2 regions of the Polaromonas sp. P1_F9 genome follow, and region 2 is predicted to be linked to the other one. Evidence: predicted binding sites of a transcription regulator. Region 2 holds the regulator's gene; the other holds the start of a gene.
The links. Region 2 encodes NrdR, which represses ribonucleotide reductase genes. Its sites were predicted from a motif close to CACNANATNTNGTG; they were not measured.

Region 1 (8,232 bases), on a different contig from region 2:
TTCGGCTTTGCACCGGCGCTGTCCATGACAGTCTGGCTGGTGCTGACCGTTTACGCCATCGAAAGCCGCCTGTTTCCACAACTCCAGGCCCACTGGGCGTTGGCGGGGCTGGGCAGCGCAGCTGTCATCCTGACGGTCATTTTCCCCGGTACCACCTATCACGCCATCGCGTCCCCCTGGCTGCCGTTGCACTGGGCCCTGGGCATTGCGTCTTATGGGTTGTTTGCTGCCGCAGTAGTGCACGGCTGGCTGATGACGCGCTCCGAGCGCTCCATCCGGCTGGCCGCACAAACCGATGCGGGTGTGCCGCTGTTGACGCTGGAGCGGCTCACCTTCCGTTTCGTGGAGGCCGGCTTTGTATTACTGTCGGCCACGCTGTTTGTAGGCTGGCTATTTGCCGAAACACTCTACGGGCCCGGCCTGGCCTGGAAATGGAATCATAAAACCGTGTTTTCGGTGCTGGCCTGGCTGACGTTTGCCGGCCTCCTGATCGGCCGGGCCCGCCTCGGATGGCGTGGCCGCAAGGCCGTCCGTGTGCTGTACCTGGGCTCCGGCCTCCTGCTGCTGGGCTACGCCGGTTCGCGCTTTGTACTTGAAGTCATTCTGAGGCGGGCATGAAATACCTTCTGGTCATGGGATTCGTGCTGGTGGTTTTCTGGCTCTGGCGCCACAACCGCGATACGGAAAGAAACGATGCGGCGGCTGCCCGCCCCCGCCAGGCACCGGGCCGCGAAACGGCCGTTGCGGAGATGATCGCGTGCGATGTCTGCCACGTGCATTTGCCGAAGTCCGACGCCCTGACAGGCGGCAAGGGGATTTATTGCAGTGACGCGCATCGCCGCCAGGCAGGAGACTAGGGCCTGCTAACACTATGTTTACAAATGCGAATGGGGTGAAAACGGTGCCAATCAAGGCGCGCGACGAATCCCAGACCGGGAGTCTGGGTGAGGAGCGCAACGCATCTTGCAAACATAGTGTTAGCAGGCCCCAATGAGCACGCCATCCCACTGGTTTGAAACGGGGGGCAAGGCGTCAGGCGCGTGGGAGAGCGTGCCCGAACTGGGTTCCTTTGGCCGTTTGTGGCGTGTCTTCATGACGGCACGCGTTGCCATCGCCACGGTGCTCGTCATCCTTCAGGCGGTTATCTACGCGTTGGGCAACATCACCAACCGCTGGTCCATCGCGGTATGCATAGCCTACCTGTGCGCCACGCTGGCCGTGCGGGTTTGGGCCAAGCCGCGGCCGCCGGGCAGTACCTTTGACGCACAGTGGGCATTGACCATCGGCGTGGACGTCATCACGTTCTCGACGCTCAATGTCCTGCAATCGAGCGGCATCAATTACACGCCGCTGTTTGCCCTGCCGGTGCTCCTCGCCTCCATCCTCGGGCCGATTTTGCTGGCCTTCGGAACCGCTGCCAGCGTGACGTTGCTGCTGCTGGCCGACGCCTGGTGGAGCTCACTCCAGGCGCTGGGCGATTTCAATGCACGATTCCTTCAGTCGGGCTTGAGCGGTTCCGGTTTTTTCCTGGTTGCGCTGCTTGCGAACCACCTGGCGTTGCGGCTGGCCCGTGAAGAACAGCTGGCAAAACGCAGCCAGTCCGCCGCGCGCATGCAGACGCAGGTGAACGAACTGGTCATTGAAACCCTGGCCGACGGTGTGCTGGTGGTTGATATCAACGGCATCGTCCGGTCGGCCAATCCGGCATCCAGGCGTCTGCTGGGAGCCCGGGGTTCAGTTCGCAGCGCGCCTTTCATCCTCGTCATGGAAGCGGCCTGGTCACCCCTGGCAGAGTTGATGCACAGCACGTTCAGCACGCAAACCCCCCAGGAAGCCGACATCAGCCTTGAATACCCGGACAGCAATACCCGGCGGCTTCATGTGCGCACCCGCCTTGCCGCCTCGAAAAACGGCACCCATGAAAGCCTTTGTGTGATGTTCCTGGAAGACCTCCGTGAAATGGAAGCACGCGTGAGGACCGAGAAGATGGCCGCCATGGGACGCATGTCGGCCGCAGTGGCACACGAAATCAGGAATCCGTTGGCGGCGATCTCTCAGGCCAATGCCTTGCTGGAAGAAGACCTGCAGGACGAGCCGCACCGCCAGCTCACCGGGATGATCCGGCAAAATGCACAGCGTCTCGCCAGAATCGTCGATGAGGTATTGAATATTTCACGTGCCCAGGCACACCTGCCCTCCCCGCAAACCACCACCCTGGCACTGGACGAAACCGCTCACAAGGTTGCCACGGACTGGGCAGGGCAGACTGCGGCATCCCAACGCATGAAGATCACGGCAGATTCGGGTAACGCCGTTGTGTGCTTTGAGCCCGAGCATTTGCGCCGCCTCATGGTCAACCTCCTTGACAACGCCCTGCGCTATGCCAGCACGTCTTCGCAGGCGATTGAAGTCTCCACCCAGCTTGTTACGCCGGGGCAGGCTCGCCTGTCCGTATGGAGCGATGGCCAGCCCATGGAGCAAACCGTGCAGACACACCTGTTCGAACCATTTTTTTCCTCTGAAAGCCGCTCCAGCGGATTGGGCCTGTACATCTGCCGTGAATTGTGCGAACGCTATGGCGCCCTGATCGGCTACCAGCGCGTGCAGCGCAGCGGCGTTGATGGAAACGAATTTTTTGTCATATTCGCACCCTCCGGCCCGTCTGTGACCTTGCCTGCGGCTTCTTTTGCCACAATGCCAACCTGAAAACCATGAACACCCCCATTCCCGTTTCCCAGCAGGCACGCATCCTTGTCATTGACGATGAACCGGATTTGCGCACCCTGTATGAGCTGACGCTGCTCAGGGAAGGGTATCGGGTGGAGGCGGCCGGTGACCTGCTGCAGGCCCGCGAACAGCTCAAGGCGCATCACTTTGATGCCGTGATCACCGATATGCGCCTGCCGGATGGCCTTGGCCTCGAATTGCTGCGCGACATGGTAGACCAGCAAAGACCCGAACGGTGCGTGGTGATTACGGCCCACGGCTCGGCCGAAAATGCGGTAGAAGCCCTCAAGGCCGGCGCGTTTGACTACCTCACGAAACCGGTCGACCTCAAACAGTTCCGCAGCGTGGTGGCGTCGGCCGTGCAGGGTGCCAAGCATCCGGCACAACAGGCCAAAAGCGATCGAAGTGCACCGGAATACGGGGCCCCTGCCTCCGGCCAGAAAAAAAGCGGGGACGGCGCCCAGATTCTGCAAAAACTGGTGGGTGAATCGGCCGTCATGCGCGCCGTCAAGTCGCGTATCGTCAAGGTGGCGGGGAGCATGGCGCCCGTCCTCATTCAGGGGGAGTCGGGCACCGGCAAGGAGCTGGTTGCACGCGCCGTACACGGCTGCAGCCACCGTGCGGCGGGGCCTTTTGTCGCCGTCAATTGCAGCGCCATACCCGAGAACCTCCTCGAAGCGGAGTTTTTCGGTGCACGCAAGGGCGCCTATACCGGATCAGCGCAGGACCGGCAAGGCTACTTCCAGGCAGCCAAGGGCGGAACCCTGTTTCTCGATGAAATCGGCGACCTGCCGCTGGCCATGCAATCCAAACTCCTGCGCGCTATCCAGGAGCGCACCGTCAGGCCGCTGGGTTCGCCGCAGGAAGATACAGTGGATGTGCGCATCGTCAGCGCGACACACAAAAACCTGGCGGCGGAAGCCCAGGAAGGAACATTCCGCCAGGATCTTTATTACCGGCTCAACGTGATTGAAATTGCCGTGCCGGCCCTGCGCGAACGCAGGGAGGATTTGCCGGCACTCTGCACTGCCCTGCTGTCAAGAATCTGCCAGGAGTCCGGGTTCAAGATACCCGAGTTGACGGACGCCGTGATGGAACAGCTGCAGTCCAGGCCCTTTAACGGCAATGTCCGGGAACTGGAAAACATCCTGCACCGGGCGGTGGCGCTCGGCGAAGGAAGCGCACTGCATTTTGATGCGCCGGCCGAAGAACATGTCCCCGTCCCGGAAAACCTGCAGGATTACCTGGACGGGCAAGAGCGAAACATCCTGACCAAGGTTTTGCTGGAAACCGGCTTCAATCGCACGGCCGCCGCCTCGAGGCTGGGTTTGAGCCTGCGGCAGATCCGCTACCGCATTGCACGCCTGAATATCGCCACGCCGGGCAATGACGACCTGGCCGACGGACTTGACCCTGCCGATGACCCCGCCTGAAAGACCCAATGCCCTTCCCCGGCCTTTGTGGCAAAACGGCTGGTACCGCTATGCACGCGCACTGGCTTCGCCCAACTTTGGTCCACGCCCTCCCGGCACACAAATCGACCTGATCGTCATCCACTCCATCAGCCTGCCGCCAGGTGAGTTCGGCAATGACAACGTCCAGCGCCTTTTCACCAACCAGCTCGACTGGGAGGCACACGCTTACTTTCAGGGCATTCGCGGCCTGCAGGTTTCATCGCACTTTTTCATCGCCCGAACCGGCGCGCTGTGGCAATTTGTGAGCGGTGACGACCGCGCCTGGCATGCCGGGGAGTCCAGCTACCGCGGACGCACCAACTGCAACGACGATTCCATCGGCATCGAACTGGAAGGCCTTGAAGGAGATGCCTTTGAAGCATCCCAGTACGAAACCCTGACCGGGCTGTGCGCCTCGCTCCTGCAGCGCTATCCCATTGAGCACATTGCCGGGCACGAGCACATTGCACCCGGCCGCAAGCGAGACCCCGGCCCTGGCTTCAACTGGCCTCTGCTGCAAAACTCGCTGTCGTCACCGGCTAGGTGTTTTCCCGAAATCATTTGACCGGTGCGCCCGGACGCACTCACCATTGCGGTGCGCCCTGCTGTTGAAATTCCGGTTATTTTTACCACGCCAGCGGTGACCGGCGCACCCAATCAAAGCCCGCGAAAAGCCGCGCCACAACGCTGCATCAGCTTCGCAAGCCTCATGGCATCAGGATTGCCGCGAGGGTTGAACCAGCCACCATCAAGCCCTGATCAAGGCGCCTGGAATGGGGCCCAAAAAAGCCACAAAACGTAACGGTGCATTCAGTCAGCGATACACTACCTGTAGTGGCTTGTATTCCCTCCATACCCTAGGTATAGTGTCTAAGCCCTAATTCAGTTTGATGTAATTCGGGTCAGGAAATGAAGGAGCAGGTTGATAGACCTGTGCAATACCTCAATATATCCAGAGACCCCGAACAGCACATCAAACCACCCATAAAACAAAGCAAAGAGGAAGTCATGCAAACTGCACAACACGCGGTGCCCGTCACGTCGAGCGTTCTGGCAAGCAACCCAGCAACCGGCGATACCAACGCGCAAAGCAACCCGCTCGCCCATTACCAGATCATCCGCCGCAATGGCGGTGTGGTGCCGTTCGAACCCAACAAGATCGCCGTGGCCATGATGAAGGCTTTCCTGGCCGTGCACGGCACGCAGGGCGCTGCATCGGCCAGCGTTCGCGAAACGGTTGACGGCTTGACCCAGGCGGTCATTCGCGCCCTGATGCGTTCGCGCCCGGGCGGCGGCACCTTCCATATAGAAGACGTGCAGGACCAGGTCGAGCTGGGCCTGATGCGCGGCGGCCACCATGAAATTGCCCGTGCTTACGTGCTGTACCGCGAAAAGCGCACGCAAGAGCGCGCACGCCAGCCGCAAACCCAGGCGCCCGCGGCGCCGCTGATCCATGTGACCGACCGCGGCAACCGCGTCGCGCTGGACATCCGCAACCTGCAGGCTCTGATTGAGGCGTCTTGTGCCAACCTGGGTGCGGATATCAAGCCCGACCCGATCGTTGCGGAAACCATGCGCAACCTCTACGACGGCGTCCCCATCGACGAGGTCTACAAGGCATCCATTCTGGCAGCGCGCACCCTGATCGAGAAAGACCCTGATTACACCTACGCCACCGCACGCCTGCTGATGCACACCATCCGCCGCGAAGTGCTGGGTGAAGAAGTCAGCCAGGAAGACATGGCGATTCGCTACGCCGAGTATTTTCCGCAGTTCATCGCCAAGGGCGTGCAAAACGAGTTGCTCGACGAAAAGCTCCAGCAGTTCGACCTGACCCGCCTGGGAGCCGCGCTCAAGCCCGAGCGCGACCTGAAATTCGACTACCTCGGCCTGCAAACCCTGTTTGACCGCTATTTCCTGCACGTGCGCAAGCAGCGCATCGAGTTGCCACAGGCCTTCTTCATGCGCGTGGCCATGGGCCTGTCGCTCAACGAGATCAACCGTGAAGAGCGCGCGATCGAGTTCTACGAAATCCTGTCGTCCTTCGACTTCATGTCGAGCACGCCCACCCTGTTCAACGCCGGCACCCTGCGCTCGCAGCTGTCGTCGTGCTACCTGACGACCGTCGCCGACGACCTGGGCGGCATCTACGACGCCATCAAGGAAAACGCCCTGCTGTCCAAATTTGCCGGCGGCCTGGGCAATGACTGGACGCCCGTTCGCGCCCTGGGCGCTCATATCAAGGGCACCAACGGGGAATCACAAGGCGTTGTGCCTTTCCTCAAAGTCGTCAACGACACCGCCGTGGCGGTTAACCAGGGCGGCAAGCGCAAGGGCGCCGTCTGCGCCTACCTGGAAACCTGGCACCTGGATATTGAAGAGTTCCTGGAACTGCGCAAGAACACCGGCGACGACCGACGCCGTACGCACGACATGAACACCGCCAACTGGATTCCCGATCTCTTCATGCGCCGCGTGATGGAAAAGGGCAGCTGGACGCTGTTCTCGCCGTCCGACACACCCGACCTGCACGACAAGTTCGGCAAGGACTTCGAAAAGATCTATACCGCCTACGAAGCCAAGGCCGAGCGCGGCGAGATCAAGCCATCCCGTAAGCTGCAGGCCACCGACATGTGGCGCAAGATGCTGTCCATGCTGTTTGAAACCGGCCATCCCTGGATCACGTTCAAGGATGCCTGCAACGTGCGCTCGCCGCAGCAGCACACCGGCGTTGTGCATTCGTCCAACCTGTGCACCGAGATTACCCTCAACACCAGCGACACCGAAACCGCTGTCTGCAATCTGGGCTCGGTCAACCTCGTCCAGCACTTGAAAGACGGCGCAGTCGACCACGAGAAGCTTAAAAAGACCATCACCACGGCCATGCGCATGCTGGACAACGTGATCGACATCAACTACTACGCCGTCAAAAAGGCCCGTGATTCCAACATGCGCCATCGCCCTGTGGGCCTGGGCATCATGGGTTTCCAGGACTGCCTGTATGAACTGCGTGTTCCCTATGCTTCCCAGGAAGCCGTCGAGTTCGCCGACAAGTCCATGGAAGCCGTCTGCTACCACGCCTATTGGGCGTCGACCGAACTGGCCAAAGAGCGCGGCAAGTACGCCACGTACAAAGGCTCACTCTGGGACAAGGGCATCCTGCCGCTGGACACGCTGGACATGCTGGCCGAGCAGCGCGGTGGCTATGTGGAAGTCGACCGCTCCGCCAGCCTTGACTGGGACGCCTTGCGCAAGAAAATTGCCAAAGACGGCATGCGCAATTCCAACTGCGTGGCCATTGCGCCCACAGCCACCATCTCCAACATCATCGGAGTGGATGCCTGTATCGAACCCTGCTTCGGCAACCTGTCGGTCAAGTCCAACCTGTCCGGCGAATTCACGGTCATCAATCACTACCTGGTCCGCGACCTGAAGCGCCTCGGGCTGTGGGACGACGTGATGGTGGTGGATCTGAAGCACTTTGACGGCTCCCTGCGTCCGATCGATCGCGTGCCGCAGGACGTCAAGGCGCTCTACGCCACGGCGTTTGAGATTGAAACTTCCTGGATTGTCGAAGCGGCAGCGCGCCGCCAGAAGTGGATTGACCAGGCACAGTCGCTCAACATCTATATGGCGGGCGCTTCGGGCAAAAAGCTCGACGACACCTACAAACTGGCCTGGCTGCGCGGCCTCAAGACGACTTACTACCTGCGCACGCAAAGCGCTACTCATGCCGAGAAGTCGACTGTGACGGCCGGAAAAATGAACTCGGTTTCTTCCGGCACGGCAACTTCGGGCGGCGGCATGAGCGCGCTTGAAGCAGCCGCCGCTGCAGCTCAGGCTCAGATGAGTGCATCACCTGCGACCGACATCAAGTTCTGCGCAATCGATGACCCCGGTTGCGAGGCTTGCCAATAAAAAGTCGAATCGTGCGCTGAGCTTCATCGCACGATTCGATGTAATTGAGCAACACAATTTTGTAGCGATGTGAATGAACACTTTTCATTTTGTATCGCTGCTTTCATAATCCCAAAGTATTGGAAACCTCTAT
Region 2 (8,232 bases):
GGCCTGCCCACCACATAGCCCATGTCGGCATCGTCAGCGCGGGTGAATTCCCACATGACGTTTGATGCAGAGAAGGCGCTTGGGGCGGTAACATCCAGCGCAAACACGCCAGACCCGCCGGCCCCGGTACCGGAGACCAGTACGGTTTTCCAGTCGGCGCTGGTACCCGCACTTCCCACCTGTGCCTCGGCCACTACGGGCGAAGCATCCACATAGGCCTGGTGATTACCGACATACGTTGGAGCGGTCAGTGCGGCCAGCTTGGGGCCCATCCAGCTCGGGATATAACCGAAAAGCTCGTCCCCCGTTGTCGCGTTGAATGCATGCAGCATGCCGTCATTCGCGCCGACAAAAATCGCCGGCGTGCGGCTGGCGTTGGTGCTTGCAAACCCGGTAAAGGTTGTATCTGCACCCAGAAAGGCCTGGGGCGCTCCGGAGTAAACCACGCCTGAATTCACGATATCACCCAACAGTTTGGTACGGGTGCGGAAAGGGCTTGCTTCCCTTGACCGGTCGCCGCGCAGGTAATTGAGGCGATCCTGTCCCAAACCGTCTGCGGTGGAGGCTGGCGTTAACTTGTTCAGCTGGGTTTGTATTGTCGAGTCGATAGCAGCCCAGGTGAAAGCATAGGCGGTAGGGCTTGCGGTTGCACCGCTCTTGCCGATCACGATGTTTCGGGTGGTGGCTGGGGTAGCCAGCGCGCCAAGGCGCGTTGCGGCAGTCCATGTAGGAACAGTTCCCAATGTAATGGCCGTGCCTGTTGCGCTGATCGGAAACGCCAGTACGTCGCCAGTCCAGTCCGAGGTGTCGAATGCTGCCTGATAAGTCAGGGTCCCACCCGGGGTTAAAGTCTTGCTTGCGATGGCGCTGCCGGCAATGCTGCGCGCTGAAGTGGAGGCCCGGCCAAAGATGCTGTCAAAAGCGTTCAGCACCCCGCGTGCGCTACTCTGCAAATAATAAGTGCTGGCTTCGCCGGGATTCGCAGAGTCCTGCCAGACATTGTTGTCGTTGGTCCCATCCTGTTTCTTGAACGGGTTGCCGTAGGTGTTGTAGGGTTTGTTTCCGACATTGGCTGCGTCCGACTCAAAGCCCCCGTATTTCGCCGCGGTGAAAAACTGGTTCTGGTTGCGTCTGTAGGCGGTGCTGTTTGACGAACCACCCTCATTGACATCAAAGAAAAAAGACTTGGTCCTCAGGCCGGGCCTTTGCAGCGTCGGGCTGCCCGTCCAGCCAGTTCCCCGAATGTCATGGGTATGGGCCCAGTAAGCCTGGCCTGTCAGCACCTGCGAGCCGCTGGATACGGTTTGTGACAGGGTGTTTGCCGTGTTTGGATTCCCTGTTGTTCGCGAGGCACCCTGCCCATCAACATAAGACGTGCTGGCATTCGACTCGAAGCTGTTGACGATGCCTTTCCAGTAGCTGAAATCCTGGATATTGTTGGCCGGGTTGGTTGACCGTGTCAGGAGGGTATTGCCGTCGTGGGTGTTCACGTCACCGATCGCCACAATATTGCTTTTCAGGCACGAATAATCCCCAGTGTTGGTGCGTGAGCCGCCATAGGGGTCTGTCCAGGTTGTGTAAACCGGATAGCCGTCATACATGGACGCTGTCAGGCTGCTAATCGCTGCTGGTGTGGGCCCAAGCCCTTGCAGGTAACGCAGCGATTCCCCATACATTTCACCGACAGCATCATAAATTTTGTAGCGGCCCGGAGTTGGACCGGTGCGGCCGAATTTGTTCAGGTAGTTGATGACGCCGCTGATGGGGGGGGTTTGCGTGGTGTCGCCGTCAGGATTGGCTGCGAACACGCCGTTGGTGGCACTCCATTCTGCTGCGGGGTTGCCGCCGCCGGGGGTGTTGTCGACTCCCGTTTCGTTGAATGTCTTTGCCCCGACAAATTTCATCGGTGCCCGCAGTACGCCGCCATAACGTCCGCCGCTTGAACTTTGGGTCTGGTCCATCAGGTAGCCGAAAGCTGCCAGCCGTAATTGATCGCTGTACTTCTGGATGCTGCCCTCTGGCTTGAAGTTGCCGGCGGGGTACTGCTTGCACAAGCCGTAGTCCCGCACGTCCTGCAGTGTTCCCGACGTGGCGTTGCACACCTGCACCCGCGCAAAAAAGTAGCCGTCAGTATTGAGGGTGCCGGCTGGGACTGGGGTGGCCGGAGGAGTCCACGATCCGGTGTAGGCCCGAATACGGCAGGTCGGACTTGATATGCCCGGATTCCCGAGAACGGCGTTTGAGCAGGTGAGACCCTCAGACGCAGGACCCACTCTCCAGGTAGTGCTTCGCCCGTACCAAACCTCCTGAACGCCGGTGAAGGCACAGTTAGCGTTCTGGGTGGCGCACGAGGTAGTCCCTGAGGGCAGAGACCCGCTAAAAGCCGAAATTGGTCCCACAGCAGGAGTGGGCGCAGGCATGGGAGGCGATCCTATTACATAGGCGCCGGTGGTTGTGCAGTTGCCCGTCTTGCTGGTTCCGAAATACATGCGGTTCAGGGTATTGGCAACCCAGATGTCGGCCCCGCCGGCCTGGGTGATCATGGCGGTGGGCACTGCACCCCAATACAACCCGGCTCCACCGCCATTTCTTTGCAACTGCTTGGCCGGGAAATTGTTGCTGTTCCACATGCATACCGGGTCGCCGTTAGGAATTACAGCCCTTTGCAATATGGTGAGGCTTGCGGTATCGATGTAGCGGTCACCCCCCGACAGTGCAAGGCGCAGCATGTCGATGGCGGAGTTTGATGCCCAGTTCAGGAAGTTGCCGCTGAAGGCGTCGTTGCACATGCGGCGGCTTGCGCCCGTTCCAGCCGCGCCTGTGCGGTCAAAACGTTTGTAGTCCGATGCGCTGAATCCTGAAGCGGGGGTTTCGGAGGGGGCATTGTTGTAGGCGTAGCAGCTTTCTGCGTCGTAATACCCCAGATATTCGTTGAGATTGGAGTACGTGGCGTCTGTAGAGCCCGAAGCAGGAAGGTACTGGGCGCCGACAGTCGGGTACTCCACCGACAGCGCCAGAGCCATGACTGGTTTGTCACCACCCGCAGCAGCAAACAACGGTTCTGAAGACAAGGCGATTGCGGGAATGCTTGGGGGACTGCTTTGCCCTACCACGACCAGTGCCACTGAAGCGGCGCCACAAAGTATGGCGGCGGAAAGCCAGTGTTTTCTCACCATGGTCGTCAATTTGTTCTTGAACAGCATATAAGTACCTGATTGTTTGTATAAGACCGATGGGGCTGCCAAACCTGTTAATTTCTGTAGAGCATTTGCACCACAGCCTGTATGTCGTCACGGGGGCCGAATCCCATGGAAGTGACACGGTAGACATATGCCGGGGTGCTGGACGACTGGCTTCGGGAATCTCCCCCGGCGTTATGGTCAAGAATGGGTTCGATGATGTAGCGGGGCACCTTTGCGGGCTGGACCCCGAGACTGCCCGCAGCAAATGTGCGGCCGGTATAGGTTCCGTATGCCGCAGTGCGGGCGCCGGCGCCTGTGGCCGTGAAATCTACGGTCAACCACGCAGGCTTTCCGGTGGTGACCAACGTGCACAGTCCAATACTTGAACCGCTTGTGCCGCAACTGGGTAAAAAATCGCTCATATTGCTCGCCGTGAAGGTGGCTCTGCGGGTCGAAGCGCCGGGGCCGAACATATCGAATTCCGCATCCATGAGCGCTGCTTCGGCTGATTGCCAGGCGATTTGCATATCGCGGTCATTGCGGGCGCCGCGTTCAGCCATCGTGGAAATCTGGATCCCTGCGATGCCCAGCATGGACACAATGACCAGGATGATCATCACGATGATGAGCGACACGCCGTTCTGGTTCTTGGCGGCCTGCCGGGCCAAAGGCAAAGTTTCTTTGTTCATGGTATTCATTGCGCGTTACGCAGGTGCACGGTAAAAGTCAGCGTTTGGCGCATCCGGCTGTCAACGGGGGAGGCAAAGACCGTTCCTGGATCATTGCTTGATGACAGTGCCGATCCTGCCGTGCCAGTGGCAGATGCGGCAGCCTGGCCCAGCGGGTAAAAGGTGCGGGAAATTTTTTCCTGGGAAGAACCCACCGGGCCGCGAATCACCATTCCGATGCGGATGCTGCGCACACGGCGCCAATTGTTTTCTGTAGCTGTAGCATCGCCTGCTACGGGCATTTGGTCAGCGCGAAGAAAGCGGTCTGCGACCGCATCAGGGGTCCCCGTGGGTGCTGTGTTGGGGACGACGCCGTCGACGCCGTAAAGAACCTGGAAGTTTTCCACCCCGCGAATAACAGGTTGAACTGTGAATGTGCCAGTGGTCGGGTTCCCGGTGGTGCACATCAGGGACGGCTCGCCCTGACTATCGATACCCACATGGAAAACACTCATAACGCGGTCGGTCTCGTCTGCTGGAACCGTGGTGGAGGGGTTGCCAGCGCAATCAATCATCGTGCTGTCGGCCACGCCCGAACCGGGAAAGGTTTCTGCCGCCTGGTAGCGAAGGATCAACACATCACTTCCATAACCCGTCGTTCCAGCTGATCTGGCTGTTGCCGTATTAAGGGGGTCTGTGGCGCTTGAGGTCGAATTGTTAAACCCGCCAATATTGGCGGGATGTGTCGTGCTGGGATTCGTGAGAATCTTGGCATCCTGATAGCCTGATTGAACAATCAGTCTCTGAATAAGATCGCTTGCAAAACGGCCGCTGTCTCTTAATTGAGAGGCCGCGTCCACTGTGCTGAACCCCTGGCGGCTAACGATCAGTGCCGACACTGCCGCAATCGCGACAATACTGCTGATAGCCAGCGCTACCAGCAGTTCGATGAGCGTGAGACCGCGTTGGCTTGCGCGGTTGCGGCCGGCTTTGGCCTTGCCGAAGACCATTGATAGATGCGTCATACGGTGTTCCCGGCGGTGATGGGGAAGTTCACTGAAGGACGGACCGCCTGTTCCAGGGCTTGGGAACCGGACTGCGACCGGTCTGTGCTTCCGCGGGTCCACCCTATTTTGATCATGCCGGTAGCGCCAGTGCCGGCGGTGCATGTCCACTGTGGAAGGCCGCTGGAGTCAAATGGCGCGCTGTCCAGACACACTGTTACCCTGGCGCCCGGCAGTTCGCTTTCAACCCGGCTCAGCCATTCCGTCATTTGCGCATTGGCGATGGCGGTTGCGTCCGCGCAAGGCGTTGTGGCAGTGGCGACATTCAGGCAGTAGGACGGGGCCACTGCTGTAAGGGGGTGGGCGGTGAAGTTACCCAGGTAAGGGTTGGTGGCCAGCAAGGCAATATCTTTGTTTCCGCGCATCATTTCAGCCAGCTCGCGCGCCAGCAAACTCGCGGTTGACTGCAATCGCGCTTCGCGATTGGATTGCAATGCCGCCGCCTGCAAGCCCACCATGCCGAGCAGGCCGAAAGACAGGACCACGATGGAAATCAACACCTCGAGCAGGGAAAATCCCCGCTGGCGATCTGGGCGCAGGGCCGAAAAGGTGCGAATTGAGGGCTTTTGTGTAACCGGACTTTTCATTCGTTAATGATAGGAGCGTGGGGCCGGGAAAGAAATCCCTGTCCCAACCGCTTATCGCTATCGTTTAACCGTTTAGCCGGATAGGCCGCGGCTTGGGCTGCTTTACCGCCGGACCTCGTCCACCAGCGTCTTGAACTCGTCAATATCCTCAAAGCTGCGGTAAACGCTCGCAAAGCGGACATAGGCGACCTTGTCGAGCTTGCGGAGCTCACGCATGACGAGCTCGCCGATGCGGTTGGACGGCACTTCCCGCAACCCCAGGCTCAGCAGCTTTTCCTCGATGCGTTCAACCGCCGAGTCGACCTGCTCGGTGCTGACAGGCCGCTTGCGCAGCGCCAGGTTCAGGGATGCCAGGACTTTGCTGCGCTTGTATTCGATGCGCCTGCCGTCCTTCTTGACGATGGACGGGAAGGTGACATCGGGCCGCTCATAGGTTGTGAAGCGCTTTTCACATGCGCCGCACTGGCGGCGGCGGCGTATGAATTCGGCGTCTTCGCCCACCCGCGTTTCCACGACCTGGGTTTCAAGGTGGCCGCAGAACGGGCATTTCATGCAGCATCCATGCAGCAAAGCGAGGCAGATCTGCTTGCAAGCAGGGGCCGCGGAACCGGCTTTGCCGGGCCGTAGGCGCAGCGGCCCCCCCGGGGGGCAGGAAGTGACACGAAGTGCGCGACCGTGGGGGTCATTTGTATACCGGGAAGCGGCTGGTCAGGGCGTGGACCTTGGCTCGCACCGCTTCAATGTTGGCCGCGTCGCGCGGGTTGTCCAGCACGTCGGCGATCAGGTTGGCAGTGGCGCGGGCTTCTTCGTCCTTGAAGCCGCGGGTCGTCATGGCCGGGGTGCCGATGCGCACGCCGCTCGTGACCATCGGCTTTTCCGGGTCGTTCGGGATGGCGTTCTTGTTGATCGTCATGTGGGCGCTGCCCAGCACGGCTTCGGCTTCCTTGCCGGTGATGCCCTTGGCGCGCAGGTCGACCAGCATGACGTGGCTTTCAGTGCGGCCGCTGACGATGCGCAGGCCGCGCTGGGTCAGGGTGTCGGCCACGATCTGCGCGTTTTTCACGACCTGCTGCTGGTAAGCCTTGAACTCGGGTGCCATGGCTTCCTTGAAGGCCACGGCCTTGGCCGCGATCACGTGCATCAGCGGGCCGCCCTGCAGGCCGGGGAAGATCGCGCTGTTGATGGCTTTTTCGTGCTCGGCCTTCATCAGGATGATGCCGCCGCGCGGGCCGCGCAGGCTCTTGTGCGTGGTCGACGTCACGATGTCTGCGTGCGGCACCGGGTTGGGGTACACGCCTGCGGCCACCAGGCCGGCGTAGTGGGCGATGTCGACCATGAAGATCGCGCCCACGGCCTTGGCCACCTTGGCGAAGCGCTCGAAGTCGATGCGCAGGCTGTAAGCCGACGCGCCCGCGATGATCAGCTTGGGCTTGGTCTCGTGAGCCTTGCGCTCCATTGCGTCGTAGTCGATCTCTTCCTTGTCGTTGAGGCCGTAAGAGACGACGTTGAACCACTTGCCGCTCATATTCAGGGCCATGCCGTGCGTCAGGTGGCCGCCTTCGGCCAGGCTCATGCCCATGATGGTGTCGCCGGGCTTGAGGAAAGCCAGGAACACGGCCTCATTCGCTGAAGCACCGCAATGCGGCTGCACGTTGGCGGCCTCGGCGCCGAAGATGGTTTTGATGCGGTCGATGGCCAGCTGCTCCGCCACGTCAACGTGCTCGCAGCCGCCGTAGTAGCGGCGGCCGGGGTAGCCTTCGGCGTATTTGTTGGTGAGCTGCGAGCCCTGCGCGGCCATGACGGCGGGCGAGGCGTAGTTTTCGCTGGCAATCAGCTCGATGTGGTGTTCTTGCCGGGCATTTTCAGCCTGGATGGCGGCGAAGATTTCGGGATCGGTTTGTTCGACCAGGATGTTGCGGTGGTACATGGCAGTCCTTAAAGACGTGGTCCCTGCTATTGAAACAAGGGCTGCCCAGGCGAACGGCTGAACGCTTCGGCCCAACGGCTTTCAGCGGTGCGCTTCCCAGTGGTGTCCCACGTCAGCTCCAATGGTTGCGAAAACCTTGAGCCTATCGCCAGTCGCGCACCTCGCTAGTGTAACTGAGCGCGCCCAAAACCTGCCGCCTCCGGGGTTCCTCACCTGCAGCCCGAAAAGCAAAAAGCCGGGGCGCTGGCAGCGGCCCGGCTTTTTGGCAGTGCATGGGGTGAAAAGGCCCCCACAAAGCGGCCGAATCAGGACTGGTTCAGCAGCGCCACCTTGTCAGGCGTCTTGCCTTCAGCGTCGGGTGTGGCCGGCAGGGAGGCCGGTACCGGGCGCGACGTGCCACCGGGTGTGGTGAAGAAAGGCGAGGGCGCACCGCGCTTGGAGGCAGACGCCACCACGGCCAGCAGGCGGGCATGTTCGCCCATCACCTTGCCGGCGTACCCGCCGTCGTCGTCCATGTTGGCTGCGCCCACATAGTATTTGAGGCCGCCCTCGACAGAGCCGGCACGGGCGATGCATTCCTGCAGCACCTTGACGCCTACGCGCAGGTTGGTCACCGGGTCAAACGCCGCCAGCTTGCCGCCGAAGTTGTCGTACTTGTCGTGGTGCACCTTGGTCATGACCTGCATCAGGCCCTGGGCGCCGACCGGGCTTTGCGCAAACGGGTTGAAACCGGACTCGATCGCCATGATGGCCAGGATCAGGGTGGGGTCGAGCTTGGCTTTCTGGCCGATCTCGAAGGCCTCG

Region 1: a site for NrdR is predicted at 5,005-5,018, ahead of AC1DYR_RS18135 (ribonucleoside-diphosphate reductase subunit alpha). Genes of this name have one in related genera too.

What each region holds. Positions count from the first base shown of each region.
Region 1 covers NZ_JBFUBT010000006.1:158,813-167,044, reverse strand. Annotated here, with positions in the region: gene AC1DYR_RS18160 (cytochrome C assembly family protein) at 1-618, shown strand, start outside; gene AC1DYR_RS18155 (PP0621 family protein) at 615-857, shown strand; gene AC1DYR_RS18150 (sensor histidine kinase) at 991-2,706, shown strand; gene AC1DYR_RS18145 (sigma-54-dependent transcriptional regulator) at 2,712-4,160, shown strand; gene ampD (1,6-anhydro-N-acetylmuramyl-L-alanine amidase AmpD) at 4,147-4,746, shown strand; gene AC1DYR_RS18135 (ribonucleoside-diphosphate reductase subunit alpha) at 5,190-8,099, shown strand; gene AC1DYR_RS18130 (ribonucleotide-diphosphate reductase subunit beta) at 8,231-8,232, shown strand, end outside.
Region 2 covers NZ_JBFUBT010000001.1:567,439-575,670, reverse strand. Annotated here, with positions in the region: gene AC1DYR_RS02620 (pilus assembly protein) at 1-3,203, opposite strand, end outside; gene AC1DYR_RS02615 (pilus assembly PilX family protein) at 3,251-3,871, opposite strand; gene AC1DYR_RS02610 (PilW family protein) at 3,877-4,875, opposite strand; gene pilV (type IV pilus modification protein PilV) at 4,872-5,501, opposite strand; gene nrdR (transcriptional regulator NrdR) at 5,604-6,053, opposite strand; gene glyA (serine hydroxymethyltransferase) at 6,184-7,428, opposite strand; ZMP/ZTP riboswitch at 7,465-7,594, opposite strand; gene AC1DYR_RS02590 (lytic transglycosylase domain-containing protein) at 7,734-8,232, opposite strand, start outside.